DNA from 3 places in the Corynebacterium capitovis DSM 44611 genome. Region 1 is predicted to be linked to each of the others. Evidence: predicted binding sites of a transcription regulator. Region 1 holds the regulator's gene; each other region holds the start of a gene.
What was found. The regulator LexA, encoded in region 1, represses DNA repair genes until DNA is damaged. The targets are predictions, from matches to a motif close to CGAACANNTGTTCG.
Positions count from the first base shown of each region.

Region 2: the regulator LexA is predicted to act here: its motif matches at 2,055-2,068, upstream of CAPI_RS01835 (HNH endonuclease signature motif containing protein).
Region 3: the regulator LexA is predicted to act here: its motif matches at 1,669-1,682, upstream of CAPI_RS03970 (SAV_6107 family HEPN domain-containing protein).

Region 1 is NZ_CP047117.1:978,211-982,946, forward strand. Features, by position in the region: gene CAPI_RS04780 (1-phosphofructokinase family hexose kinase) at 1-510, opposite strand, end outside; gene sugR (transcriptional regulator SugR) at 573-1,385, opposite strand; gene lexA (transcriptional repressor LexA) at 1,454-2,143, opposite strand; gene CAPI_RS04795 (hypothetical protein) at 2,431-2,784, shown strand; gene nrdR (transcriptional regulator NrdR) at 2,863-3,321, shown strand; gene hrpA (ATP-dependent RNA helicase HrpA) at 3,356-4,736, opposite strand, start outside.
Region 2 is NZ_CP047117.1:354,572-359,307, reverse strand. Features, by position in the region: gene CAPI_RS01840 (LuxR C-terminal-related transcriptional regulator) at 30-677, opposite strand; gene CAPI_RS01835 (HNH endonuclease signature motif containing protein) at 709-1,980, opposite strand; gene CAPI_RS01830 (alkylhydroperoxidase domain protein) at 2,146-3,336, opposite strand; gene CAPI_RS01825 (dipeptide ABC transporter ATP-binding protein) at 3,329-4,736, opposite strand, start outside.
Region 3 is NZ_CP047117.1:798,768-803,503, reverse strand. Features, by position in the region: gene mraZ (division/cell wall cluster transcriptional repressor MraZ) at 1-254, opposite strand, end outside; gene CAPI_RS03975 (DUF3040 domain-containing protein) at 694-1,089, opposite strand; gene CAPI_RS03970 (SAV_6107 family HEPN domain-containing protein) at 1,179-1,604, opposite strand; gene CAPI_RS03965 (GNAT family N-acetyltransferase) at 1,758-2,363, shown strand; gene CAPI_RS03960 (polyprenyl synthetase family protein) at 2,399-3,508, shown strand; gene CAPI_RS03955 (alpha-(1->6)-mannopyranosyltransferase A) at 3,501-4,736, shown strand, end outside.

The sequences.
Region 1 (4,736 bases):
TGCATCCGAGGTATCAACCGCGATAATGGCCTCGCCTCGCGAGTCGCGGGCAGCCGCCACGAGTTCGGCGTACCAATCCTCGGGGACACCCGAGGGCAGAGACCCAGCGAGAACCACCGCGTCCGCTTTCGTTTCTGCCACGTTCGATTCCAGGGAGGTGACGAGTGCGCGTGATTCGGCACGGGACAACTCTGGACCCGGCTCGTTGATCTTGGTGGTCGTACCGTCGGGCTCGGTCAGCGTTGTGTTTGTTCGCACCACGCCCGTAATCGGGGTGGTTGTAACGGGGATTCCAGCAGCGCGGGCCAGAGTGAGGAAAGGGTCATCAGCCCCTGCCGGTGCCAGGGCGAGGGACTGCTCTCCCGCCTTGGCGACGGCGTGGGCGACATTGATTCCCTTGCCTCCCGCCTCGCGGTGGGCGCTGGAAACACGGCACACACCGCCACGGGCTAGTGAGTCGAGCTCGAGCGTTGCGTCGATACTTGGGTTGGGCGTCAGAGTGATGATCACGGAATCATGCCCTCTCAATATGTGGAGAATTAACCCCAGTATGTCCGATTATGTCCGAATGGTCAACGGTCTGTGTGGGAATTCGACACTGAGGTCCCGACAGTCACAACCTCGATATCGTTTTCCCGCAGTTCCTCGACAAACGAACCCGGGGCACCGGTGTCTGTAATTACTACATCGATATCTGCCAGAGTGGCGAAACTGACGAGATAGTCGTTCCCGAGCTTTGTAGAATCGCACAGCACAACCGTCGAGCGGGCGTTGGTGATCATGGCGGATTTTACGGCGGCTTCCTGCGCATCAGCCGTCGAGAGCCCGTGGTCAACCGTCAACGCGTTTGTACCGATGAACGCGACGTCAGCGCGCATCAACGCCAGAGCCCGAAGTGCGGTGTCGCCGACAACAGCCTGCGTGATGGCTCGGACCGAGCCCCCGAGGAGTTGGACGTTGGGCAGCCCAGCGGAAGAGAGTTCTAACGCAATGGGAAGACAGTTCGTCACGATGGGGTGTGAGACGCTCGACCTATCGTGAGCTATCAGCCCCGCCAGCGTCGCGATGGTTGTTCCGGAATCTAGGAAGATTCCCCCGTTCGCATTCGACGGAAGGTATTGCAGTGCTGCCTGGGCAATCGCGGACTTTGCCCCGGGCGAGGTGCGAAGGCGAGCGTCGAGAGGAAGCTCCGTGGTTTGAAACGACTGACTAGCAACCGCTCCTCCGTGAACGCGATGCACGACTCCTTCGCGATTGAGCGCGGCGAGGTCGCGACGGATTGTCTCCGCCGTCACCCCAAACTTCTCCGCGAGAGCGGTGACGTTGACGCGCCCCTCCACCGCGGTGAGAGAGGCGATCTGGCGACGCCGTTCTTCTGCGTACATAGCTCCTCCTCTGAGGCGGTGTCTGGGCGCCGCTCACGCCGCGCACCGCAATTGTGACAAACGGGGCGCTAGAGCGTGCGGAACACGGACACAACCCGCCCCATGATCTCCGCCTCGTCCCCCTTAATGGGTGCGAACGCGTCGTTGTGCGGCAGGAGCCAGACGCCACTGGAGTCACGGTGGAATTCCTTAACGGTGGCTTCGCCGTCGAGTAGAGCGGCTACGAACTCGCCCTCCTCCGCGACAGGTTGCTCGCGAACCACGACCCAGTCACCGTCTAGGATTCCGGCATCCCGCATGGATTCCCCAACGACCTGCAACATGTACAGCTCACCGTCGCCAAGCAGTTCAGTGGGCAACGGGTAGTAGCTATCCACGTTTTGTTCGGCGAGAATGGGCGTTCCGGCGGCAATTCGGCCCACTACCGGTATGAAACGGGGCTGAGACGCGTCCTCTGGAACCGGCGCGGACTCTTGTTGAGTCTGCTTTCCGGTCGCAGGGGTCCCGGGCAGGTGGCGCAGGTCAACGGCGCGGGGCTTATTGGGGTCTCTGCGTAAGAAACCCTTCTTCTCCAGCTCCTTGAGCTGGTAGGCCACGGAAGATGTTGACTGCAAGCCCGCGGCATCTCCAATTTCGCGGATACTCGGCGGATACCCGCGAAGCACCACGGCGTCTCTGATGACTTCGAGGATGCGTCGCTGCCTAGCGGACAGGCTGCTCAGATCAGGGCCACCGCGGTCGTCCTTTTTTCGGGCCATTTCTACATTTCTCCTCGCTGGGTGTGTGAGCGGTAAGCGCAGGCCGACTCGTGTCGGGCGCGGGAACATCGAACGGGGTTGAGGCTGGGTTGCTTGTTTCCTCTCAACGTACCAGAGATGGCAAGCACGTTCGAGATTTCGAGGCATGGCTCCGAGTGGTGGACACCATCGCAAGGGTGTGCTAGAAATCGAACACGTTGGTGTGTTCGAACATTCGATCGCATACCCTCCCGACGTGTCGTGACGAAGGTATACGGTATGCATTAAAGCACAGAAGGATGAGAACGATGACGGCTGTGACCTCTACCTTTTCTACTCGGAACGCAAGCTTCACCTCGGCCCCCGGGATGTGGTGGGACGTGGAGCAAACGACAAATCCGGAGTCGGACCTTTTCGAGATACGGAGCTTAGAACCGGTTGATCGAAAATACGGTCCCGTCACTGCACACAACGTGGAAGACGTTGCTGTCGCGCCCTCTCAATTCGAATCCCCCCTCGAACGCCGGATGAGCATCGTGCTGAGCACTTGCCTCGGTCTCGCATTGATTATTGGCTCGGCGCTCGGCGGGGTCTTCGCTGGTGAAGGGCAGGGGGCGGGCGCGGCTAGCGACGTCACACGTGAGCTCGCCAGGCTGCCTTAATCACGGGGCGTGGAGGTAGGATTGGCAGTCTGGGAAAGCCGAGGGGTCTCGGTGGAGAACCGAGCGAAAGGAACTGCCGTGTACTGCCCTTTCTGTCACAACGAGCAGTCGCGAGTGATGGATTCTCGCGTCGTCGATAGCGGTTCGGCTATCCGGCGGAGGCGCGAATGTCCCAGCTGCGGAGGCCGATTTACCACTTTGGAGAAAGCGATTTTAACTGTCGTCAAGCGTAACGGGGTTATCGAGCCGTTTGACCGCGATAAGCTCATCGTCGGCGTTAAGCGGGCGTGCCAGGGGCGGGACGTCTCCGATGACGCGCTCAAGCGTCTCGCTCAACAAGTTGAAGAGACTGTCAGGTCCCACGGCAGCTCCCAGGTGGACGCAAACGACATCGGTCTGGCGGTGCTGGAGCCGCTCCGGCACCTAGACGAGGTCGCGTACCTTCGCTTTGCCTCGGTCTACAAGTCCTTCGACTCCGCCGATGACTTCGAGCAAGAGATCAGGCTCATGCGACGGCGTGACAGGGGATCCGTCTGAGTGAACGCAGCGAACACAGCAAACCCGCCCGATCTTAGGCGAGCTGCGAGATCATTTTCTCAATCCGCTTCGGGCTAACTGGGCGTGGCGTTCCAAGGCGTTGAGCAAAAATGCTCACCCGCAGCTCCTGGATAGCCCAGAGGATATCTTTGTACAGTTTGCCTCGCCCGCGGCTCGTGGGCAATTCGCGGAGCTTGGCGTCGAGGCGGGAGCGGACTGAGTCGACGATGTCTTGTCGCTGTGCATCTCGTTCCGGGTCTAGGGCCATGTCCTCTAGCCTCAGACGGATCGCCTCCAGGTAGCGGGGTAGGTGCTTTAAGCGTTCCATGCCGTGCTTCGTTATCGCGTTCTCGGGAAGGAGGAACGCCATCTGCGTACGGATGTCATCGATTGCCGGGCCCTCCCACTTGTCGAGCTCGCGGAGGGTGTCAAGATACTGCGGTAGCGCGGGCGCGATGCCGACTATTGTGCGCCGCACCTCACCCGCCGCGGCGGAAGCGACTTCTTTGAAGAGTGCGTCGAACTGAGCAGGATCACGGACCGGGCCGCCGCAGGCGAGGAGAAGATCTCGCACGACAGCAACGCGGGCGTCATTGACCAACCCGCTAGCTCCACCGTGGGGATAGGTGTCCACGGCCACCCGTTGGCGCAGCGGAAGCCCTTTCGTCATCTGAGCTTCGGACACGGTGATGCGTCGCAAAAGGAGCGTGAGCGACGCGGTCAACATCGAGGCGTCAGCGGCCTGTCGCGTTGGGTGCACCGTGACCTTGACGCCGCCGGGGGTCGCCTCAAGCGCCGGGTACGCCTCCACGTGGTTTCCGTCGATAGTGGTTTCGATCGCCTCTGGTATAACCCCCAGCGTGTCGGCGGTCCAATCCGACACGGAGGCGGTCTCCGAGCGCCGTCCTGCCCGAGAAACCGAGGAGCGAATGTGTCGGGCCTGGCGCGCTTTGAGTTTCGCCAGGTCCTTATCGTGGTCGATGATGTCACCGTGCTTGTCGATTGCCGCAAATGTGACGCGTAGGTGGGGCGGGAGAGCGTCTGGGTTGAAGTCGGAGCCGTCGATCCCGGACCCCCCAAGGCCGCGGAGCACGGAGGCGAGCTGTTCGGTTAGGGGAGCGGAAAGGGGTTGCAGAAGGGGGAGAGCGCGCACCGCGAAATCTGGCGCGGGAACGACGGAGCGACGCAGCGCTTTGGGCAGGGTCCGAATCAGCTCGGTGACCAGCTCTTCTCTCAGGCCTGGCACAAGCCAGTCACAACCGTGGGAGTCAAACCCAGCAAGCAGCGGTACTGGGACGGCGACGGTAACGCCGTCGAAGGGATCACCCGGCTCGAACTTGTAGGAGAGGGTGTAATCGATGCCCCCCTGTCGCCAGGTATCGGGAAACGCACCTTCGGCGGCGTCAACGTCTTCG
Region 2 (4,736 bases), 620 kb from region 1:
GGGGCAACACTAAAGGTCAAACATATATTCTAATCTAGGGACCTGTCGGCGGCCCACCGCGTGAGCTGATGACGATTCGAGGTTTGCGTTTTGCGCAAGATATTCGACGCGTGCGTTTCCACCGTCTTCACCGAGATAAACAGCTGCTTCCCGATCTCCTTGTACGTATACCCACGAGCCAGCAACCGCAACACCTCTAGCTCCCGCCGCGTCAATGCATCCACCACCGGGTCCTCAATCTTGACGGGCTCCCCCTCCGGGTCGTCCACTACACCACCCGCCGCGAACGCGTCGAGTACGAATCCCGCCAGCCGGGGCGAGAAGTACGCATCCCCGCCGTGGACACGGCCGATTGCCTCCGCCAACTCGCCGCCGTCGATGTTCTTCGTCACGTACCCTCGGGCCCCGGCGCGGATCAGTGCGATGACGTCTTCCGCCGCGTCGGAAACGGACAGGGCCAGAAAGGTCGTGGGCGCCGTCACGCCGCGGATCACCGCTAGGCCGCCCCCGTCGGGCATGTGGACGTCGAGAAGAGCCACGTCCGGCTTTAGCTCGTCGATGCCACGGATGGCCGCTGCGACGTTTCCTGCCTCCCCCACGACGTCAACTTTGTCTGAAAGTTCCGCGCGGACGCCGGCGCGGAAGACGGAATGATCGTCGACGAGGAAGACTCTCATGGCTCCCAACCTACCTTTCGCACCCGTCGGCCTAGGCCGACGACCATGCGCTGGTGAATTCATCGAGGGTCAAGGCGTCATCACAGCGGACGGGTATGCCGTGGTTCGTGGAGACGAACCTCGCCCCGTTAGCCAGGATGAAGTGCACGTCTCCGCTGTCTTTGACGATGCGCGCCCACCCGTCCGTAACAAGGCCGTGGCACGCGGAGCAGAGGGGCAGCAAATTGTCCAGATCCGTCGTGCCCCCGTCTGCCCAGTCCTGGATGTGATGCATCTCCATGAATCGTGAGTGCGTGCAGCCCGGCATGGCGCACATCCCGCCCCACATCACCATGAGCGCGTTAACCTGGGCATCCGTGGCGAGCCTGAAGGACCGCCCGGTGTTGAGCACGAGGCCGGTTTCGTCGACGGTATTGACCCTCATCAGCCCGTTTGCCACAAGGTTCGCCACCGACTGCGCACCCGCCCCCGAGTTATTGGGTAGAAACGCCCGCCCATCCGACGTCACAACGATGTTGACGTGCGCCGCCGGGGTCCGCAGCGGGTTCTTCGGCCGGGCACGAACCATATTGACCATTCCCATGAACGAGGACAGCAGGACCTTCCCCAGCGGCAACCCGAACCCAGAGGCTGCCCTCCTCTTCTCCTGTACCTCGGGCCGTTTTTCCAGGTCATCGACGATGCCATCCAACCGCTCCCCGAGCGTTTCAGTGGGCTCTCCGGCCGGCACCTCCGTGTCGTAGTACGCGATTTCCCCTAGTTTGAGCGCTGCCATCACTTGCGCCCCCTCCGAGGGGCTGAACTCGGCCCAGAGCTTCACCCTTCCATCAGGTCGAGTGTTCATCCTCACGTAGGACCGCGGGCGTTCGCGCTCGCCGTCATCGTTGCGTGGTCTGCCTGCAAGCGCGATCTCGAGCTCGTGGTAACCCATGCTGCGTGCCATGCCCACAAGCTCTTCCTCGTTGCCTTCCGTCATGTACGGGAGAACCAGGCGCACCTTCGAATAGGACACCTCACCCGCCCCGAAAGCCCGTTCGAGCAGGGCAAATAGGCGCAGCGCACGGGCGAGCTTAACGTACTCGTGGGCGGTCGTGTTCGATACGCCGAGGCGCTGAATCAGCCACATCGCTGTTGTCGACGCTCCCATTCTGCGCGCCAAACCAAGCGCGTCGAACTGCCCGATACGCTGTAACAAGTACGCCTTTTGCCGCGTAATCCTCCCGAACACTCCGACAATGTCCGCCGTAATCTCCGCGGCAACAAAGTCTATCGACGTATTATTCGAACTCAAACCTGTAGCCATGGCATTCCCCTCCGAAACCGTGCCGATGAACACTTTTATTGTAACGAATGTTCGAACCGAGGTCGAGGGGAATGCGAATAAATTTTCGAAAAGAAAGTCCGCAATGCGGACTCCGAGCTCCCCCCCCCCCACAAAAAGTCCGCATTGCGGACTTTTTCGCCCCCGTTACCTAAATCGCTTCGGCACGTCCGGCTGGCCCAGGGTCAGCATTAAACGGTTGGCCCAGTTAAAGAAGGACGCGGAGTTCACGACGTCGATAATCGCGAGCTCATCGCAACCCGCGGCGCGCAACTTCTCGACGTCCCCCGGCCCGAACTCGAAGGGTGTCGCTGTGAGGGAGACCGCGGCGTCGCGAAGAGCGTTCCATGCGTCTGTGCCGAGGTCGGCGCCCACACCGTCGCGAAGAAGCCCGTCGATGGCCTCGGCGTCTCCGCCCTCCTGCTTCGAGCGTGCCTGGTGCACCGACGCGCAGTACTCGCAGCCGTTGAGGCGGGACACGACGGTGGCGACGAGCTCGCGCTCGGCGCGCCCCAACCCGCCCTCGGTGTTGAAGAAGATATCGAAGTCGGTCAGCGTGCGGGCCTTGAGCGCAGCGGGGTCGCGCGCGAGCAGGCGGAAGTACTCCGAATCGATGCGGGAGGGCTCGACCAAGGCGTCGTAGTGCGCGGGGGTGAACTGCTCCTTGGGTAGGTCTGCCACCCAGGGCTTCCACCCGAGGGAATGGTTGACAAAGTGGGTGGGCGATACGACGTCGGGAAGAATTGTGCGCGGACCGGGCGCCCACCCCGGGTTTGCGACGCCGCGGGCGCGAGTGGCGGGAGCGGCAGCAGAGCCACCGGCGAGGACGTGGAGGCCATGAGCGACGCGCAGTTGGAACGCGACGAACGAGATGAGCTGGGCCAGCGAGACGATGGCGTCGTCGCTGAACCCTGCGCGTTGCAGGTGCCCGATCGCTGCTGGTGAGGCGTCTTTGGGGTGGAACGTGAGCAGGTGAGCGAAGTCGAGGGCAGCGGACAAGCCCGCGTGCGGCCCGTCGAAAACGACGTATTCACCGCCTGTGTACGGGCCCGTCGACGTGCCTCGAGCGATGGCCTCGTTGACAAGAGTGATCAGGTCCTCGCCCGCCTCGTCGCTGAGCAGGTCGCGGTAGAAGCGAGCGGCAGAGCTGGAACCGGACACCCCGGCGATAAAGGTGGCCACGGCGTAGCGCCACGCCTGCGGCAGGTCCTTCTCTTCGGCGGGCTCGAACAGCGCCTGGAAACTGAGTTCGGCGTTCGCCACGGCGTCGGGCCGGGCGCGGCGCAAGCGCGCGACGTCGTCGGGGATGTCGGACAGCAAATCGATGATGTTAGACATTGAACTCTCCTAACTGGCGGGCGCGGAAGGTCGCGCCCGGGATGGCGTCGATAAGTGTGCGTGTGACCTCGCTGCGGGGGTGATCGAAGACCTCCTCGGCTCGGCCGTATTCAACCTGGTGCCCGTGGCTCAGCACGCTGACCGTGTCAGCGATTTGGCGGACGACAGCGAGGTCGTGCGAGATAAAGATGTAAGTCAGGCCCAGTTCGCGTTGCAGGTTCTCAAGTAGGGAGAGGATCTGCGCCTGGACGGTGACGTCGAGCGCGGAGACGGCCTCGTCGAACACCACGATCGCGGGGTCCACGATCAGCGCGCGGGCGATCGCGACGCGCTGCCGCTGGCCACCGGACAGCTGGGCCGGGCGGCGGAGTGCGAGCGCGGGGTCGAGTGAGACGCGAGGCAGGAACTCAGCAGCGCGAGCCCGCGCTTCACGACGCGACTGGCGCCCCAGGTTCCGCAACGGCTCCGCCACAATATCACCCACTGTCATCCGCGGGTCCAGCGAGGAAAAGGGGTTCTGGTGCACGAGCTGGACCGTGCCCCGCAGGCGCCGAAGGGCGGGTGAGCCGCCGACTTCCTCCCCGTTGAGGGTGATGGACCCCGAGGTGGGTGCGGTAAAGAGAGACACTGCGCGACCCGTCGTTGTCTTTCCCGACCCCGATTCCCCCACCAGCGCGTGCGTCGAACCGCGCCGCACGTCGAAGGACACCCCGTCGACGGCGGTGAAGTCGCCGTAAACCTTCCTCAGGTCGCGGACCGAGACGATGACCTCCTCCGACGTGGGCGGCCGGTGGTGGGCGTTGGCGACGGCGAGCGAGGGGGCGTCGGCAAGAAGGCGCTTCGAGTACTCCTCCCGCGGCGCGGCGAGCACGGTCGCGGCGGACCCCGACTCCACGACGCGGCCGTGCTCCATGATCACCACGTTATCGGCGCGGTCGCCCGCCACCGCGAGGTCATGGGTGATAAAGAGCAGGCCCAGGCCGAGCTCGGTGCGCATCCGGTCGAGCAGGTCGAGGATGGTTTTTTGCACGGTGACGTCGAGGGCCGAGGTGGGCTCGTCGGCGATCAGAACGTCCGGCTCAAGCGCGACCGCCGCGGCGATGAGCACGCGCTGCTTCATACCGCCCGATAGCTCGTGGGGGTACTGGTTGTAGCGGCGCTCCGGGTCGTCGATTCCCACCTCCGCCAGCAGGTCAAGGGCGCGCTTTCTTCTCGACGCCCGATCGCCGATCCCGTGGATCTCCATGCCCTCTTCGATCGAAGCCCCGATCGTGGCAAGCGGATTGAGGGAGTTGTTGGGATCCTGCGGGACGAGCCCAATGTGGGCCCCGCGCAGGGAGCGCCACTGCGCGTGAGTGGACCCCACGATGTCCTTTCCGCCGAAACGGATCGCGCCACTT
Region 3 (4,736 bases), 180 kb from region 1:
CCCGATCCGTCTAACGTTTGCTCATCCGCACTGGCAGCCAGGTTGCGGATGAAGGCTCGCGCTTTCGGGTTCGTGCGGGACACCGCAGCGGCCTTTCTAGCCCGCGCAGCGAACTCACCGCGCGGGTACACCGCGAGCGAGTGATCTTGCCCCTTGGTCACCATCAACCCGTCCGCCAACTCCTCACGGAACTTGGCGGGCAGTGTCAAGCGCCCCTTGTCGTCGAGCTTTGGCGTGTAGCTACCCAGAAACATCCGGAGCCCACCTTCCTTTACTCGCCGACTTCGGCTGTTCAATTCTCCCGGTGATGGATCTCGCGGCCCGTAGTCAAGAGGCCACTCAATCCTTCGCCGTGCCCCACTTTAACCCACTTTGCCCCACAATGACCACCCTGGCAGAAAATTCCCCAATTTTCCTGCTATTTTCGCAGGTCAGAATTCGCATCAGGATGCCTGAAGCTGTCTACATACCTCTCCAGGGCCATGCCAGCGCTCTCGCGGCCGACAGTCTCACATGGTCATTGCCCTGCATATCGGCCCTTAATGCCCCAGGTGGGGCGTAGTGGGGGACGCGGTGGAAGCGTGGTGGGGCACGATGGGGGTGGGTGGATCGCCGTGGTGGGGCGTGGCGGGCGAAAGAAAAGAACCGCGCCCCGTGTCGCGGGGCGCGGTTCTTCGGGCCGGGTGAGCCTTCTTACTGTCCCTCAAACCGGCGCCGGAAGTTTTCCTCGATCTTCGAGGCCCGTGGCGCGGGCTTCGAACCGGAACGTCGAGCGGAACCGTGGGTACCAAAGGCGGCCGGACCGTTTTGCGTCCGCAGCGCCACGACGCCGGCGCCGAACATGACCACAAAACCGACAATACTCAGAACCACAAACCACAGGCTCACGGTGACGAGCGCTACCCCGGCGATCAGGAGGACGAGACCCAGAACCATCAACGCGACCGTGCGAAGCGTAAAACCGCCGGTGCCGTTCCCGGCGGAAATGGACCGCGAACCAGGCATGGTGCGGGCGAACTTAGGGTCCTCCGCAAGGAGGGACCGCTCAATTTCCTGGAGCGCTCGCTGTTCTTGCTCTGATAGGGACACTGTTCACTCTCCAGCTATCTGGGTGGGGGTTTCAAAGAGGCTACACGTCTAACGCCTATCCTAACGCGGTTGTTCCCCGAGCCCATTTTCTACGCCACAAGTGGCGCTCCCGGCTGTGCCGCTGCGAAGAACTCCTCCACGTCGCGAATCAACCTCTCTACTATGAGGCGGTCCGGGTCCACCTCAAGACCGGAGGCCACACGGCCCCGCAAGTTAGAGTAGGAAGACAACCGCGATGCCCAATGGGCCCCGGTCTCACCCGTTAGCTTTAATCGTTCCCAGGCACTCCGCGGCAGGCGTTTCCTGCTGCGGATCACGGGGGACGCGGCGTTCCACCCCCCGGCTACCCTTAACGCAGCCTGATAAGCGTGTTCCAACGCAAGGTCTACCGCCCCGCGCTTGAGGTCGCTGTGAGCTTCGGCGAGCAGGGCGTCTGCCGCTGCGAAGAACCTATCCCGCGCCGAGGGGCGGAGGGGGGAAGCAAAAGTGGAGGAGACGGTCGACGTTGCGTTCATGATACTTTTCCTTTCTGGTGTGCCCACACCGTAGAACACGCGAGCGACAGACCCGCGCGACATTCGAACTTTTGTTCGTCTGTGCAATCCTCTCCCGCTACACCGTTGGTTCGCGCCGGCGGCTCCCTTGGATCGCGTGGTTGTATGGAGAGCATGACCATCTCGCTTCGTCGCCTATCGGCGTCAGACTTTGTGCAGCTGGCGCCCGCGTTGGTGGACATCTATATAGATGCCATGGGGTATTCCCGCGGAATTCACCGTCAGCGCGTGGCGGTGTGGCGGCGAGAGGTGACCTGGCCTGGTTTTACAGCGGTTGCGGCCGTTCGAACCACGGAAAGCTCGAACGCCGTCGTCGGCCTCGCCTACGGGTTCATTGGCAACCGGGACCGGTGGTGGGACCAGCAGCTCATCCGGGGGCTGCGGGAGGCTGGCGGGCCGTCGGCGTCGCACAGCGACATGCTCTCTAGCTACTTCGAGGTGGCTGAGGTGCACGTCAACCCGGTCTGCCAGGGACAAGGGATCGGGCGCCGCCTCATGGAGAAGCTCTTGCGCAATGCACCCGCTCGCTGGGTTCTTCTTTCCACGCCAGAGGTAGCTGGGGAGGACAACGCGGCATTTGGACTCTACCGCAAGATGGGATTTGTCGACATCCTGCGCGGTTTCTACTACGCAGGGGATCCCCGCCCGTTTGCGGTACTCGGACGCCCCCTTCCGCTCGACACTCCCGCAGCCGCGCAGCCGCACCCAGGTAGTGTGTAACCGGTAAGCCCCGCCCCAACGTTGAAGGAGCAAGCGTGGCCCTTTCTCCCGCCCCCGCCGGTTATCCTGCTTCTCTCGAGGACGTTCCTCGGGCGGTTCATGACGCGCTCCGCGCTTTCCTAGACACGCAGGCCCCGCTGATGGCAGAGATCGGTGACCCTGTCGATGAAGTGGTCACGCACCTGCGCACCTTCGTCCTCGGCGGCGGCAAGCGGATCCGTCCGGTTTACGGCTGGGCGGGATTCGTCGGCGCAGGTGGCCTCGACCGCGCCGAGGAGGACCCAGCATCAGTCCTGCGCGCGCTCAGCTCGCTCGAGTTCGTGCAGGCCTGCGCACTTATTCACGACGACATCATCGACGCCTCCGACACCCGCCGGGGCAACCCCACCGTTCACCGTGCGTTCGAGGCGGCGCATAGGGACAGCCAGTTCGGTGGAGACGCCGCCAGTTACGGTCGAAATGTCGCTATCCTCGCCGGAGATCTCGCGCTCGTGTGGGCGGATGACATGTGGCGCAGCTCCGGGGTGCGCCACGAGGCCCTTTCTAGGGCCGACGGCGCATGGCGGGGGTTGCGCTCTGAGGTGATCGGGGGCCAAATCCTCGATATCGCGTTGGAAGCCGCTGGGGAGGAAGAAATCGAACGTGCGGACAAGGTCAATCGGTACAAGACAGCCGCGTACACCATTGAGCGCCCGCTGCATCTGGGCGCAGCGCTGGCAGGCGCCGGCGAAGAGACGATCCGCGCATTCCGCGCCTACGGTCGAGACATCGGCATCGCCTTCCAGCTTCGCGACGACATCCTTGGCGTCTTTGGGGACTCAGCAGTGACGGGCAAGCCCGCAGGTGATGACCTGCGCGAAGGGAAGCGCACTGTCCTGTTGAACCTCGCACTCAGCGAGCTTGATGCGTCTAACCCCCCCGCGGCCGCAGAACTACGCGACGGCGTGGGAGCGGCCGACGACGTCGCACACATCGCTCGCCTGGCTGACATCATTGCTGCTAGTGGCGCGGTGGAGGGCGTCGAGAAGCGGATTGCTGCTCTGAGTAAGTCAGGCCTCGCTCACTTGGAGGCGGCGGGTATAGATGACGAGGTCAAAGAAACGCTGCGCCATCTGGCGGTGAGCTCGACGGAACGCCGTGCGTAGCCCGGCTGCGCTCGGCGTCGCGTCAGCGCTCCTCATCGCGGTTGGTTCATACGGCGCCGGGGCGACCCGGTACCGGGGTGGCGTCATGCGCACCCTCGGACTCGGGCAACTGCTATACGGGCATGGTCGCTCGATTATGGACGCGCTGCTCACGCTGGGCATCCTGGGCCTCGTCGTCGCGTGGGTGTGGGGGTTGCGGGAGGTCCGGCGAGGGGCAGGCAGCTTCTCGACGCTTACCCGCACCACGTGGGCGTGGGCCACGCCCCTCGCGCTTTCCGGGGCAATTCTGTCTCGCGACGTGTACTCGTACCTGATGCAGGGCGCCATGGTCCGGGACGGATTTAACCCCTACAGCGAGGGCGCCGCCGTCAACCCTGGGCCCTACCTGCTGGAAGTCTCGCACGACTGGCGCAACACGACCACGCCTTACGGGCCCCTCCACCTCTGGATTGGGCACATCATCACCCGCATCGTTGGAGACAACGTCACGGCAGGCGTCGTTGCGTACCGGCTCCTGAGCATCGCTGGTTTCGCCTTAATCGTCGCCGCCGTCCCGCGCATCGCACGCGCTGTAGGTGGCAACCCCACCCTCGCGCTGTGGATCGGCTGTGCCAACCCGGTCATGTTGCTCCATCTGATTGGCGGTATGCACAACGAAGCGCTCATGGTGGGGTTAGTAAGCGTCGGGCTGCTCGGGTGTTTGAGGGGTCGCTACGCACTCCCCGGGATCGCACTGATCGGCCTCGCCGTCGCGCTTAAAGCCACCGCCGCCGTGGCGCTGCCATTCGTCGTGTGGATTTTGTTCCGCCGCTTCTGCGGCCTTGATAGTTCGTGGCCACGGCGGGCGTGGGTCTTCCTTGCCTCAGGCGCTGGGACGGTGGCGATCGCGGTCGGGGTTGTCGCAGCGGTGACGGTCGCTTCCGGGTCGTCCTGGGGCTGGGTGGAGGAGATCTCAGGAAACTCCAAGGTGGTCAACCCCCTGGCTGGTCCTACGCTCATCGCGACAATCGTCACTCCTTTCGCGCAGCTCTTCGATCCGCATTTCACCTTCAACGAAGCACTCGGGCCGGCGCGGACCGCGGGGACCGTGTTCATGCTGTGCGGGCTAACGGCCAGCTGGATCTTCTTCCGCCCCCGACTCCGGTTGTCCACTGCGGACGGCAACCGGAGGGCCATGGCCGGGATCGCCACCGCGTACGCCACGGCATTCGTCTTCAACGCGGTGACC